3 regions of the Rhizobium sp. AN73 genome follow, and region 3 is predicted to be linked to each of the others. Evidence: riboswitches for the same ligand, from Rfam matches in the RefSeq annotation. Region 3 holds a riboswitch; each other region holds the start of a gene.

Region 1 (4,958 bases), on a different contig from region 3:
TATTAATTGATAGATATCCGATTTAAGAACCTCACAACTGGAGGAATTCATGATGCAGGCCAAACTACCCAGCCCGATCGATGTGCATGTGGGCACACAAATCAGAATGCGCCGCAAGTCGCTCGGCATGAGTCAAAGCGCGCTGGCGGGCCGGTTGGGCATCACCTTCCAGCAGGTCCAGAAATACGAAAAAGGCGCCAATCGCGTCGGCGCGTCCCGCCTGCAAGCCATTGCATCGGTTCTCGGCGTCGACGTCAGCTCGTTGTTCGCTAATGCGACACCGGATGTCGGAAACGCCAATCCGGCCCTTGGCACCATCAATGCCATGCAGTCATTCGTGGCTTCGAATGAAGGGTTTTCGCTCAATCAGGCCTTTGCCCGGATCAAGAGCGTAACCGTGCGCAAGAGCATCGTCGCCCTCGTGACGTCGCTTGCAGCGACCGAAGCGGCGGAAAACACCAGCTCGGCAGACATCAAAACCGACGATTGACGCAGGTGTGACGCTCGCGTGACGCTCGATGTGGACAATAATGAACAACGCGGGATCAACGCGTTTTCATACTGTCGACTGTCGAGAGGGAAGCATGGAGTCTACCACAGCAATACTTGAAAACGACAATGCGGACGAGATTCTGGCCCTTGGAAGGATGGTTTCCTATCTTTGCCAGCGCTCTAAATCCATGGAACTGGGCATGTCGACCTATTTCCTTGAAATGGCATTGCTGTCGCTGGCTCAGGACATCAATCTGCAGGGTCTGCCGCTGGCAGGCGCAGAGATGAACGGCAACAGCTTCGCACACGCCGATCTGCATTGAACCATCCGCGTTTGCAATTGCGCAGATCCGCGGGATAGTTCTGTTTGTATGCGGTTGCGGCTGGCTCGAAACCCATCCGGCGCAGATATTCGGATAATCCTCCCCAAAGAATTTTAACAGAAGCGTTTGTCGAGGCCCGGTTTTCACCGGGCCTCGATTTATATCAAAGCACCGCCCGCCGAAGTTCGGCAGCGGCCGCGACCATATTGACGAGCGCCGGCCTCACCTCTTCCCATTTGCGGGTTTTCAGGCCGCAATCGGGGTTGATCCAAAGCTGCCGGTCGTCAAGCCGCTCTCGCGCCAGCGCCAGAAGATCGACCATTTCTCCGACATCAGGCACACGCGGCGAATGGATATCGTAAACGCCGGGGCCGATCTGGTTCGGATATTTGTAGGTCCGGAAGGCATCCAGCAATTCCATCTTCGAACGCGACGTCTCGATGGAGATCACATCGGCATCCATCGCCGCAATCGCATCGATGATCTGGTTGAACTCCGAATAGCACATATGGGTGTGAACCTGCGTCCGGTCCTCCACGCCGCTTGAGCAAATACGGAAGCATTCCACCGCCCAGCCGAGATATTCCTGCCAGTCGCGATGGCGAAGCGGCAGGCCTTCACGCAGCGCTGCCTCATCGATCTGGATCATCTGCGCGCCGGCTGCCTCGAGATCATTGACCTCGTCGCGGATGGCGAGTGCGATCTGCCGGCACGTCAGGCTCCGCGGAATATCGTCGCGGACGAAGGACCAATTGAGGATCGTCACCGGGCCGGTCAACATGCCCTTGACTGGCTTTTCGGTGAGCGACTGGGAATATTCCCACCAGCGAACCGTCATCGGCTTCGGACGTGACACATCGCCGAAGATGATCGGTGGGCGAACGTATCGCGAGCCGTAGCTCTGCACCCATGCATGCTGGGTGAAGGCGAAGCCGGACAGCTGCTCGCCGAAATATTGCACCATGTCGTTGCGCTCGAACTCGCCATGCACGAGGACGTCGAGACCGATATCCTCCTGCCAGCGGATCGTCGCTTCGGTTTCTTTCTGCAGGAAGCTTTCATATTGCGCATCTGTCAGGGCACCCTTCGAATGCGCGGAGCGGGCCTTTCTCACCTCCGGCGTCTGGGGGAAGGAGCCGATGGTGGTCGTCGGGAAAAGCGGTAGCGCAATTGCCTGCGACTGCACCTTCTGCCGCTCGGCAAAGCCGCTTGTCCGCTTCCTGTCGGCCTCGCTAATCTTGGCGATACGGTTCTGCACGGCCACATCAGTCACCTTTGACGAGGATGCGCGTGCAGCAACTGCCCTGGAGGCGGCTTCCAGTTCCGCCGCGACGATGGCCTTGCCTTCACCGAGCGCCCTGCCGAGCGTGGCAAGCTCGCCGAGCTTCTGGGTCGCAAAGGAAAGCCAGCTTTTCAGATCGGCATCGAGACCGGTTTCCAGTTCAAGATCGACCGGAACATGCAGCAGCGAGCATGAAGGCGCGATTTGAAACGCTTCCGCACCCCGCACGGCAATTGCGGCTTCCAGCCGGTCGATAATCGCGGCGAGATCGGCGCGCCAGATATTGCGGCCGTCGATAACGCCGAGAGACAGAACACGGCTTTCGGGCAGCGCCTTCAGCACCGCTTCGAACTGACCGGGTGCCCGCACCAGATCGACATGAAGACCCGCGACCGGAAGTGTGGCAACGGCCTCCAGATTATCCTCGAGACCGCCGAAATAGGTGGCCACGAGGATTTTCAGATCCGGGGCGGCTTTCGACAATTGCTGATAGGCCACAGTCAGCGCGTGGCGTTCCCCCTCGGAAAGGTCCAATACGGCCACGGGTTCGTCGATCTGCACCCAGTCGGCGCCGGCCGCATGCAGGCGGTGTAGCAACTCTTCGTAGACGGGCAACAGTTTTGGCAACAGATCAAGTGGCTTGAAGGCTGCCTCACGCGCCTTGGCAAGCTTCAGGAACGTGACCGGCCCAAGAATGACCGGGCGCGTATGGATACCGAGCGCCTTTGCCTCGAGAAAATGATCGACCGGCTTTTGCGAGGTGAGCGCGAAATGCTGATCCTCAGAAACCTCCGGCACCATGTAATGATAATTGGTGTCGAACCACTTCGTCATCTCCAGCGCCGGAACGCCCTGACCCTGGTGCGCATGTCCTTCATGCACATGGCCGCAACTTGCATGCCCTTCGCTTTGGCTGCCGCGCGCCATGGCGAAATAGGTCGATAGCGAGACTTCTCCGCCCGTCCATCCGTAGAGTGACGGGATGGCACCGACCATCGCGGCCGTATCGAGTACATGATCGTAGAGGGAAAAATCGTTGGACGGGATATGGCTAATCCCCTTTTGCTGCTGAAGCGCCCAGTTTTCGGCGCGGAGCTTAGCGGCTGTTTCGAGAAGTTCTGCTTCGGAAATCTTTCCCGACCAGAAGCCTTCGAGCGCGAACTTCAGTTCGCGATGGCGGCCAATCCTCGGAAATCCGAGCGATGCGACTGGAATGGTCTTGTTTGACATTGTCATACCCCAGATGGTTTTGGGGGCATGGGTAAAGCGGACGCGTGCGGGCCCAGCCGTTGCCGGGCCAACGAGCAACCACCGGGACACCCCGCCCGTGGACGTTATTTTGTCCTGGCAGGTCTCCTGGCTTACGGGTCGTCGCCTTTGCCCGTCTTCCCGGGGCTTTCACCCCAGTGACGTTGATGGACAAAGGCTCACCGCTTACAGTTGCGGGGGCAGCTCCGGTATTGCCGATCCAACGGCGCACCGGATTCCTCTTAGCTCCGGGATTGAAACAATCAGGCCCGGAGAACCATGACACCCGCATTTCTCACCACGGGCGTCATGATGTCAATAGATATAAAGAAATCTTTATATCTTTATTTCATTCGAAAGCAGGTATCAGGACACGACCGCGCCCGGACCCGCCACAGCACCTGACGGCACCTTGCCCAGAATGATCATGCCGAGAACCTCGTCCTTCGTCACATCTTCCGTGCGGGCATGCCCGACCACCTTGCCGTTTTTCATCACGAATACCCGGTCCGCCAGATCGAAGACGTCGTGGATATCGTGGCTGATGAGGAAGATGCCGATGCCCTGCCGTTTCAGCTCCTTGACGAGATCGCCTACCTGCGCGGTTTCCTGCGGCCCGAGTGCAGCCGTCGGTTCGTCCATGATGAGGATGCGGGCGTCAAAAAGGATGGCGCGGGCAATGGCGACAGACTGCCGCTGGCCGCCGGACAATGCCTTCACCGGTTCTTTGAACCGCCGGAAATTGGGGTTGAGACGCCCCATGACCTCGCGGGCCGAGGCTTCCATGGCGACATCGTCAAGCGTGCCCCATTTCGTCTTCAGCTCGCGGCCGAGATAAAGATTGGCCGCCGCATCGACATTATCCGCCACCGCCAGCGTCTGGTAGATGGTTTCAATGCCGTATTTCTTGGCGTCGCGGGGATTGCGGATATCCACATCCTCGCCGTTGATGAGGATATCGCCCCCATCCCGCCGGTATGCGCCGGACAATATCTTGATGAGCGTCGATTTGCCCGCACCATTGTGGCCGAGAAGGGCGACCACTTCGCCGGGGAAAAGATCGACTGAGGCGTTTTCCACCGCATGGATACCGCCGAAGGAAATGGAAATATTGCGCATTTCCACGAGGGGCGTGACTTGGTCCGTCATTGGGGTTCTCCTCGGTTCTTACTTGGCGCGGGCGCGGTAGATGGTGTCGAGCCAGACGGCGACGACCAGAACCACACCAACGACGATGCGCTGGAAAGGCGTATCGATGCCCACGAGCACCATGCCGGATTGCAGCGATTGCATGACGAGCGCGCCGAGCATCGCACCCGCTATGGTGCCGACGCCGCCGGCGAGCGAGGTGCCGCCGATGACCGCCGCCGCGATCGTATAAAGTTCGTCCAGTTCACCCTGGGCGTTGGTTGCCGCATTGAGACGGGCAGTCGAGATTGCCGCCGCGATGGCGCAGAGAACGCCCATCAGCGTGAATATCTTCACCGTGACCCAGCGGGTCTTGATACCGGCGAGTTCGGCCGCTTCCGGGTTGCCGCCGATGGCGAACACATAGCGTCCGAAGCGCAGCCGCGTGGCAATGAAAGTCATCACTGCACCAACAGCGAGCGCCA
Region 2 (4,958 bases), 1.4 Mb from region 3:
GGCGGGCACGGCCTGTCGATCGATATCTATGATGCCAGCCGTGTTACGCCGCCGGATTATGTACCGGCCATCTTTCTCGGCGTGGTGTGTGCGGTAATCGGCATCGTGCTGATGCAGACGGTATCGCTTATCGAGGAAACGGCCCGCAAAAGCTCGATCCCCGGTTGGCTGCGCCCAACAATCGGCGGCGTGGCGGTGGGTGGCCTTGCACTGGTTTCACCGCAGGTCCTGTCGAGCGGCCATGGCGCGTTGCATCTCAACATCGATGCCGACCTGACGATATACGGGCTGGCCGGGCTATTCCTGCTGAAGGCGGCGGCCAGCGCCATTTCCATCGGCTCGAATTTCCGCGGCGGCCTGTTCTTCGCCTCGCTGTTCATGGGGTCGCTGATCGGCAAGATTTTCGCGCTCTGCGCGCCCTATATCGGTTACGGCTCGACATCACCGATTGTTTACGCCGTGGTCGGCATGAGCGCCTTTGCCGCCGCCATTATCGGCGGTCCACTGACGATGACGTTTCTGGCGCTGGAACTGACGGGGGACTTCCAGATCACGGCTCTGGTACTTGCCGCCGTGATCACGACGTCATTGGTGGTGCGCACGACCTTCGGTTACTCCTTCGCGACCTGGCGTTTTCACCTCAGGGGCGAAAGCATTCGCAGCGCCCATGATATCGGCTGGATACGCGACCTGACGGTGGGCAAGATGATGCGCGCCGATATTCGCAAGGCCAATGTCAGCATGGGTCTTCCGGCCTTCAAGGAGAAGTTTCCGCTCGGTTCGACGCAACGGGTGATCATGACCCATGATGACGGGCGTTATGCCGGTATCGTCCTTGTACCCGAAATCTACGCCGACCCGATGGATCGCGATCCCTCAACGATCAGCCTCGAAACCTATCTGCACTACAAGAACGACATATTGCTGCCGGCAATGAATGCGCGCCAGGCAGCGGCAGCCTTCGATGCAGCGGAGAGCGAAGCACTGGTCGTTGTCAACGACAAGATCGAGAACCGCCCGGTTGGCCTGCTCACCGAGAGCCATACGCTGAGGCGCTATAGCGAAGAACTCGAGCAGAGACGCCGGGAGGCGTCCGGCGAGCTATAAATTACATTAGAAAATTCTATTTATATATTGATATAAAATAACTTTATTATGAGTCACGTTCCTTTATGTGGTTGGCCTCTGCGTCAGGGAAGACGGTGCGTGAACCGACGTGGCATCACATCGTAAAGCTGAGGCTTGACTGGTGATGTGCGCTATGTATACGTTACTTTATAACATAACAGTCACGCAAACGAAGAGGTCTTTCATATCGAAGTTGAACTACCCGTGCAGGCGGTTGACAGCGACCGGCGGCAGTGTAGGTTCGCTCCGTCATGGTTCTTCCGCCACCCGGTGGAAGCTAAGAGGAATCCGGTGAAAACCCGGAGCTGTCCCGCAACTGTAAGCGGTGAGCCGATCGCCCACGATGTCACTGGCAGCAATGCCGGGAAGACGGGCGAGGTGGCTTTGACCCGCAAGCCAGGAGACCTGCCTGACAAATTGTAATTCCGTGGTCGGGGGGTGCCATGGGGATGATGGCTGTTCCGGCATTCCGCTGGAGGCCCGTCATTTTCGTTGCCGCCTCGTGAATGAGGCATTGTGACAACCGAAACCGAACCAACCAATCGAGAGCCATCCGCGCCCGACGCCGTGCTGCTTGTCGCCAAATCGGCGTTTGCGGCAGCACCGCATCAGGACATGCGGCGTCTGGCAGCGCTTACCGGCCAGCTGCGCGGAGCGAAAATCGTTCGTTTCGCGTTCACCGAGCAAGGCACGCCGTCTTTGCGTGAAGCGCTGTTCGAGCTTATCGAGGAGGATGTCGGCGATGTCCTCCTCGTGCCGCTGATGCTGCCCTTGGAGCCGAGCTTTCACAACTGGCTGATCAAAACCCTGAAACGATGGCGGGCGGCGGATTCGCGCCCGTGGCCATCGCTTTCAATAGCGGCCAACCCCACCTCCAGCGCCCTGATGGTACGTCTTCTCGAAGACCTCGCCGAAACGGCGCAGGCGCTTGATCTTTCATCCTCAGTGCGTCCGGCGGGCGAGGGGTCGCTGGTGCCTGCGCAGAAACGCCGCGTTCTCGTCTGTCAGGGCGGCCCGTGTAATTCGGCGGGTGCGGATGTGATCTGGGGTCATCTGCGCAACCAGCAGGAACGACAGAAGCTCAGGGTAACCGGCGACGGCACCATGACGGCCAAATCGACCTGTCTCGGCCCCTGCAACCTTGCGCCGGTCATGCAGGTCTTTCCCGAAGGCACCTATTACGGCGGTGTTACCGAGGAAGCTGTCGATCGCATCGTTGCCGAACACCTGCTTGGCGGGTGTGTCGTCGACGATTTTGCCTATCACCCGACCGGCCGCAAACAGCGGCTGCGCAATCTATCTGAATAGCATGAGAGGAAACATAATGTCGGCAAAGAGCTTTTCGCGTCTGGCGGCAGCCGGGCTTGCGGCTTTCATCACGGGAGCGGCAGCCAATGCCCTCGCCACCGAACCATTGCGCGTTGGCGCCACCTACATCACGAGCGGCCTTGATCCGGCAAAGGGCTCGAACGGCTGGGCTCTCGTCAGTCACGGCGTGGGTGAAAACCTCTTTACCGTCGACAAGGATGGCAGGCTTGTGCCTGATCTTGCCGATAAAGCCGAACGTACCGGCGATTTGACCTGGACCGTGATGCTGAAACCGGACCGCGCCTTTTCCGATGGTTCTCCGGTAACGGCAGCAGCGCTTGCTGCCGGTTTCGAGCATACTTTCGCAACCAACAAGGCGGCGCTCGCGACGGGTGGAAAGCTGGACTTTAAAGCGGCCGACGCGCTGACGCTCAACATCACCACGGAGAAGCCTGTTTCCTTCCTGCAGGCGCTGTTTGCGGAGTGGCCGCTGGTTGCCTATACGCCTGCCGCCGATGGCAAGGCTCTTTTCACCGGGCCGTATCAGATCGCGGATTTCAAGGCGGATACGTCGCTTAAACTGGCGCCGAATACGCATTTTACCGATGCAGGTTCCCGGTCTCCTGTCGATTTCCGCAGGTTCGGCGACGCGCAGAGCATAACCCTTGCGCTGGAAGCGGGCGAACTGGACCTCGCCTTCGGACTACCTTCGGAGGTCGTGAAGCGGCTGGAGGCCAATCCGGACCTGACGATCAAGTCCTTCCCGGTTGGTTATCAATATCTCGCCTTCTTCAATACGAAACGGACGATTACCACCGACATCAAAGTGCGCGAGGCGCTGGACCTGACTTTCGACCGCAAGGAACTGGCTGCCGCGATCAACGGCGGTGAGCCGGCAACCGGCGCTTATGCAGCCTACTTCCCCTTTGCCGGAAAGCAGCCCCGGCCGACAGACATTAAAAAAGCCGAAGTGCTTCTTGATGAGGCGGGATGGGTCAAGGACGGGGCAGGGAACCGCGCAAAGGATGGCGTGCCGCTACGCCTGCTCGCCATCACCTATCCGCAGCGCCCCGATCTCGTGACCATGCTGCCTGTGGTGAAGGCGCAGCTCGCCCGGGTCGGCATCCAGCTTGACACGAAGGTCGTTGAAAACATTCAGGATGTGGCGGCCGCCGGCGAATTCGATATCGCACTCTGGGCGCAACACACCGCGCCCAATGGCGATCCGGCCTTCTTCCTCAACTCCATGCTGCGCAGCGGCGCTTCGCTCAACTATGCGAAATATGCTTCTGCGGATTTCGATGCCATCCTCGACCGCTTTGCCACGGCTGGTGAGGCTAATGAGCGGGCCGCAATCGCTCTCGATGCGCAGGCAAAACTGTTCACGGACGTTCCGGCCTCCTTCCTGGTTTCGCCGGTCTGGTATGTCGGTCTTTCGAAACGGCTCCAGAATTACGAACCCTGGGGCTCGGACTATTACGTCCTGCGAGCCGACATTGGCGAGGCCAAGTAAGTTCTGATGCAATTGTTCCGGTTCGGCATACGCTCGGTGTTGGCAATGCTTGCGCTTTCGCTCGCATCCTTCACGCTTATTGCCCTGATGCCCGCCGATCCGGTGCAAATTGCCATCAGGGTCTGGAACTTGACGGCCACGAGTGAAACCGTGGCCGCGCTCCGGGAAGAATGGGGCCTCGATCGGCCCCTTTTTCTGCGCTATCTGCATTGGCTTGCGGATTTTGTAAGCGGTGACTGGGGGCGGTCCTTCCGCACCGGCGAACCCGTTTTTGCGGAGTTCCGCGAGCGTCTTCCCATCTCGCTCATGCTCGGCCTTTCCGGCATGCTCATCGCCATCGCTGTCGCTGTGCCGATCGGCTTCTTTGCGGCGGCGCGACCAAGTGGAATTTTTGACCGGGCCAGCCGCGCGTTTTCAGTTTTCGTCCAGGCAGTGCCCGGCTTCTGGCTCGGGCTCGTTTTGCTCTGGGTTCTCGGTGTCCAGCTACGGTGGATCCGTCCCTTCGCGACTGACGCTACCGCGGTCGTGTTGCCTGTCATCCTGATAGCCTCGCATTCGGCTGCCGTTTTCGCACGCGTCTATCGGCGAGACATGCTGGAAACGATGCGGCAGCCATATTTCCGCACCGCTCTCGCCAAGGGGCTTTCGCGCCGGCAAGCTCTCTGGCGTCACGCGCATCGTGGCGCTTTTTACGCTTTGCTTTCGGCGGTGCGCTCCGAGGCGGGCTGGGTGATCGGCTCGACGGCGACCATGGAAATTCTCTTCAATCTTCCGGGTCTCAGCCAGTTTCTCGTGCAAAGCATCGCAGTTCGTGACCAGATGGTGTTGCAGGCCTATGTCATGGTCATCGCGCTGTGGCTGCTCGTCATGAACCTTATCGTTCAGACACTTCAACGTTTTCTCGATCCCCGGCTCACCCGATGATCCGGTATTTCGCACTTGCCGCATTGCTCCTGTTCCTGCTTGCGAGCCTCTTCTGGCAGCCATATGACCCGGATGCCGTGGATAT
Region 3 (4,958 bases):
TTCCAGACTTCGAGATCCTTATCATCCTCGATACGGTTCCAGTTGACCGCGCGAATGCGGGACGCGGGTTTTACGGCGATGTTCATGTTCAGTCCCTCAATTCAGAGCGTGCAGGAAACGCAGCCCTGAACCTGCGTGCCTTCCAGCGCCATCTGGCGCAAACGGATGTAATAGATTGTCTTTATGCCCTTCTTCCAGGCGTAGATCTGCGCCCGGTTGATATCGCGCGTCGTTGCCGTATCGCGGAAGAACAGCGTCAACGACAGGCCCTGATCGACATGCTGGGTGGCCGCCGCATAGGTATCGATGATCTTCTCAGGACCGATTTCGTAGGCATCCTGATAATATTCGAGATTGTCGTTCGAGAGATAGGAAGCCGGGTAATAAACGCGACCAATCTTGCCCTCTTTGCGGATTTCGATCTTCGAGACGATCGGATGGATCGAGGATGTCGAGTGGTTGATATAGGAGATCGAGCCGGTGGGCGGTACGGCCTGAAGGTTCTGGTTATAGAGGCCAGACGCCATGACGGCCTGCTTCAACGCCTTCCAGTCCTCCTGCGTCGGGATGGAAATGCCAGCCTTTTCGAACAGCTCCTTTACCTTTTCGGTCGCGGGCAGCCATTCCCGGTCGGTATATTTGTCGAAATAATCGCCCGAGGCGTATTTGGAATTTTCAAATCCCCTGAAGCTCTGGCCCCTTTCCACGGCAAGCCGATTGCTGGCGCGGATGGCGTGATAGGTCACCGTATAGAAGTAGATATTGGTGAAATCGATGCCTTCCTCGGAACCGTAGAAGATGCGTTCGCGCGCCAGATAACCGTGCAGGTTCATCTGGCCAAGGCCGATGGCGTGGCTGGCGTCATTGCCCTTTTCCACTGACGGAACCGAGGAAATGTGGCTCATATCCGAAACAGCCGTCAAAGCCCGGATGGAGGTCTCGATGGTCTTGCCGAAATCGGTCGAATCCATTGCCGAGGCAATGTTGAGCGAGCCGAGATTACAGGAAATATCCTTGCCCATATGGCTGTAGGACAGATCGGCATTGAACTCGCTCGCTTCGCTGACCTGCAGGATTTCCGAGCAGAGATTGCTCATGCTGATGCGGCCCGCGATCGGATTGGCGCGGTTCACCGTATCCTCGAACATGATGTAGGGATAACCGCTCTCGAACTGAATTTCGGCGATCACCTGAAAGAACTCGCGCGCCTTCATCTTCTTCTTACGGATGCGGCTGTCGGCGACCATTTCCTGATACTTCTCGCTGACCGAAATCTCGGTCAACGGCACGCCATAGACCCGCTCCACATCATAGGGCGAGAACAGATACATATCCTCGTTGTTGCGGGCGAGTTCGAAGGTGATATCGGGGATCACAACCCCGAGCGACAGGGTCTTGATGCGGATTTTTTCGTCGGCGTTTTCGCGCTTCGTATCAAGGAAACGCATGATATCCGGATGGTGGGCGTGCAGATAGACCGCGCCGGCACCCTGGCGTGCGCCGAGTTGGTTGGCATAGGAAAAACTGTCTTCCAGCAGCTTCATGACAGGAATGACGCCGGATGACTGGTTTTCGATCTGCTTGATCGGCGCTCCGAATTCGCGAATATTGGTCAGGGACAGCGCCACGCCACCACCGCGTTTGGAAAGCTGCAGCGCCGAATTGATGGAGCGGCCGATGCTCTCCATATTGTCTTCCACGCGCAGCAGAAAACACGAGACCAGTTCACCGCGGCTTTTCTTGCCGGCGTTGAGAAAGGTCGGGGTTGCCGGCTGGAAGCGGCCGGAAATGATTTCATCCATCAGATCGCGGGCAAGTTTCTCGTCACCGCGCGCCAGAGCCAGCGCCACCATGCAGACGCGGTCCTCATAACGCTCCAGATAACGCTTCCCGTCGAAAGTCTTCAGCGTATAGGAGGTGTAATATTTGAAAGCGCCGAGAAAAGTCGGGAAGCGGAACTTTCTGGCATAGGCCTCGTCGTAAAGGTCACGGACGAAATTGAAGGAATACTGGTCCAGCACCTCCTGCTCGTAATATCCCTCCGTCACCAGGTAATCGAGCTTTTCCCTGAGGTTATGGAAAAAGACGGTGTTCTGGTTGACGTGCTGGAGGAAATATTGCCGCGCCGCAAGACGGTCCTTGTCGAGCTGGATTTTCCCTTCGCTATCGTAAAGATTCAGCATCGCGTTCAGCGCGTGATAATCCAGGCCCACATCCAGCGGTTTCTGGGTTACGGACGCCGGCGGTTTGGCATCCTTGTTGCGCGCGGCATTCGAGGTCAGCGTGTCCAAAATCGTTCCAATCCATGATTGACGTTGGCGACATCTTCCTCCGTGCCGAGAAGCTCGAAGCGATAGAGAAACGGCACCGCGCATTTACGCGACACGATATCTCCGGCAGATGCGAAAGCTGCGCCAAAATTCGTATTTCCCGCCGCGATGACGCCGCGAATGAGATGTCGGTTGGAGGGCTCGTTCAAAAACCGGATGACCGGTTTCGGCACCGCTCCTTTAATGCCGCCGCCCCCATAGGTGGGGGTGACGAGAACATAGGGCTCCGACACCTGAGGCACGTCCTCCTCGGCGCCGAGCGGCAGGCGAAGCACTCGCCGCCCCAACTTTAGAAGGAAGCGATGAGTGTTCTCGGACCGGCTGGAATAATAGACGATCAGCCCCATCGCGCCGCCTCCTCAGCTGATCGAGCCGATCATGTCCGGCCGGAAACCCGCCCAATGGCGTTCGCCGGCGACGACGACAGGAACCTGCATGTAACCGAGGCCACGAACGTGATCGAGCGCATCCGCATCTTCGGAGATATCGATGATCTCGTAGCTGACGCCGATGCGATCGAGCGCGCGATAGGTGGCGGTGCATTGGACGCAGGCGGGTTTGCTGTAAACGGTGACGTTCATGATTTCCTCTTTCGAAGCCGCTTTTGCGCACGGCTCAACATTGCCGATTGCAATCGCAATCGGGTGGCGATGGATCTGTCATTCAGGCGAGTTGCGGCTTGGAGCGTTTTGTTGCATTTCCGGACGTAAAACCGGGGTCCACTTTTCCTGGAAATGCTCCGGGCCACGTAAGATCACTCTCTACGCCGACGAGCGCAGGAACTTAAAAAAATGCACTGGCATGACTTCACCCCGAAGCTTGTTCTGGAAGGGGGCAGAAAAGGGCGCACGCAATTCATTTGCGTCATACACCTTCCTTCCGGACACCCCGCCCGTGGACGTTTTCGCTCAAGGCAGGTCTCCTGACTTGCGGGTCAAAACATCTATCCCGGCCTTCCCGGAGCCCTCGGCTCCAGTGACCCAAATCGGAACGATGCTCACCGCTTACAGTTGCGGGGGCAGTTTCGGCATTGCTCGGCCATGATGGCGTTGCGCACCGAATTCCCGTCTTAGCTCCCGACACTTGCGAGATCGGAAGAACCTCGAACACCACATATAGTATATGAGGAAATTTTTTCGTCAATAATTAGACACACAAAAGCCCCACCCTGTGGATCAAAAAGATTCAACACATGGTCAATGAAGGCTTAACAGCGAATGCTCGCTGTCACCCACGGAACGGGAAGGGTTGGCCTATTCCCAGATATCGATGTGAATATCGGCAGGCCGAGAGTTCTCGATCACCCGTTTTCCGTTGGGAAGATCGTTTTCGAAAAGCTTGGCGTGGATCTCAGTCGCATCGAGACCGTAGCCCTGCCATCTTTGCCGCAGGCGGTCCTCGAGCACCGCAACAGATGGACCCACGAAGATGGCGAGATCGAAGCTGACGGAGAGCTTCGTCCACGGCGCCTCGTTCAGCAGCAGGTAGTTGCCTTCGGCAAGGATGAAACGGGTCTCCGGCGCGATGGCGCGGGCGGAGGCAATGGCTATTTCGCGAGAGCGATCAAAAACCGGGACAAGAACCTCCTGCCCGCTCTGACGGACAGCGGAGACGATATCGAGAAAGCCGCGCACATCGAAGGTTTCCGGCGCACCCTTTCGCGGCAAAAGTCCCCGCTCTTCGAGAATGCCGTTATCCATATGGAAGCCATCCATAGGCAGAACAGCCGCCGCCTCGCCCCGCGTCACGAGGGCGCCGCACAGAGCCTCTGCCAGCGTGGATTTGCCGGCCCCAGGGGGACCGGCAATCGCAATGATAAAGCGAGATTTATCCTCAGCCCGCCGAAGAACGTCTTCGACGATCGTTTCAAGCTTCAGCGTCATGCGGCAAGCGTTTCCTTTGGCGCTTCCTTGGCGCCGGTCATGAAGGCGACGGCATCGGACATCGAATAATCCTTCGGATTGATGACGCACAAACGCTTACCAAGCCGGTGAATGTGGATGCGGTCCGCAACCTCGAAAACATGTGGCATGTTATGCGAGATGAGAACGATCGGCAGTCCGCGCGAGCGCACATCCAGAATGAGCTCGAGAACACGGCGGCTTTCCTTGACACCGAGCGCTGCCGTCGGTTCGTCAAGGATGACGACCTTGGAACCGAATGCGGCCGCACGCGCCACCGCAACACCCTGTCGCTGGCCACCGGAAAGGGTTTCCACCGCCTGATTGATATTCTGGATCGTCATCAGGCCGAGTTCCGACAGCTTCTCGCGAGCGAACTTTTCCATCGCCGGGCGGTCCAGCGCCCTGAACAGGCTTCCCTGAATACCGGGTTTCCGGATTTCACGGCCGAGAAACATATTGTCGGCTATGGACAATGCTGGAGACAGCGCAAGGTTCTGATAGACGGTTTCGATGCCCGCCTTGCGCGCCTCGATCGGCGAGCGGAACTGCACCGGCTTGCCTTCCAGCCTGATCTCGCCTTCATCGGGTGTCACCGCACCGGAAATCGCCTTGATGAGAGAGGATTTGCCAGCACCGTTATCACCGATGACGGCAAGGATTTCGCCCGGATAAAGGTCGAAATCGGCATTGTCGAGCGCAGTCACGCGACCGTAGCGTTTGACGA

What was found. A riboswitch is a leader RNA that binds a small molecule or an ion and turns the genes downstream of it on or off. The one in region 3 is predicted to bind cobalamin.
Region 1: another riboswitch for cobalamin. It lies ahead of metE (5-methyltetrahydropteroyltriglutamate--homocysteine S-methyltransferase); the one in region 3 lies ahead of nrdH (glutaredoxin-like protein NrdH).
Region 2: another riboswitch for cobalamin. It lies ahead of RBH10_RS15335 ((2Fe-2S) ferredoxin domain-containing protein); the one in region 3 lies ahead of nrdH (glutaredoxin-like protein NrdH).

Annotation. Positions count from the first base shown of each region.
Region 1 covers NZ_JARWME010000001.1:1,431,292-1,436,249, reverse strand. Annotated here, with positions in the region: gene RBH10_RS06360 (helix-turn-helix domain-containing protein) at 53-490, shown strand; gene RBH10_RS06355 (hypothetical protein) at 585-815, shown strand; gene metE (5-methyltetrahydropteroyltriglutamate--homocysteine S-methyltransferase) at 979-3,327, opposite strand; cobalamin riboswitch at 3,426-3,642, opposite strand; gene RBH10_RS06345 (ATP-binding cassette domain-containing protein) at 3,712-4,494, opposite strand; gene RBH10_RS06340 (sugar ABC transporter permease) at 4,513-4,958, opposite strand, start outside.
Region 2 covers NZ_JARWME010000002.1:1,091,417-1,096,374, forward strand. Annotated here, with positions in the region: gene RBH10_RS15330 (chloride channel protein) at 1-1,107, shown strand, start outside; cobalamin riboswitch at 1,364-1,556, shown strand; gene RBH10_RS15335 ((2Fe-2S) ferredoxin domain-containing protein) at 1,645-2,436, shown strand; gene RBH10_RS15340 (ABC transporter substrate-binding protein) at 2,453-3,949, shown strand; gene RBH10_RS15345 (ABC transporter permease) at 3,956-4,873, shown strand; gene RBH10_RS15350 (ABC transporter permease) at 4,870-4,958, shown strand, end outside.
Region 3 covers NZ_JARWME010000002.1:2,513,496-2,518,453, forward strand. Annotated here, with positions in the region: gene nrdF (class 1b ribonucleoside-diphosphate reductase subunit beta) at 1-86, opposite strand, end outside; gene nrdE (class 1b ribonucleoside-diphosphate reductase subunit alpha) at 102-2,291, opposite strand; gene nrdI (class Ib ribonucleoside-diphosphate reductase assembly flavoprotein NrdI) at 2,279-2,677, opposite strand; gene nrdH (glutaredoxin-like protein NrdH) at 2,690-2,911, opposite strand; cobalamin riboswitch at 3,225-3,450, opposite strand; gene RBH10_RS22335 (nucleoside triphosphate hydrolase) at 3,584-4,213, opposite strand; gene RBH10_RS22340 (ATP-binding cassette domain-containing protein) at 4,210-4,958, opposite strand, start outside.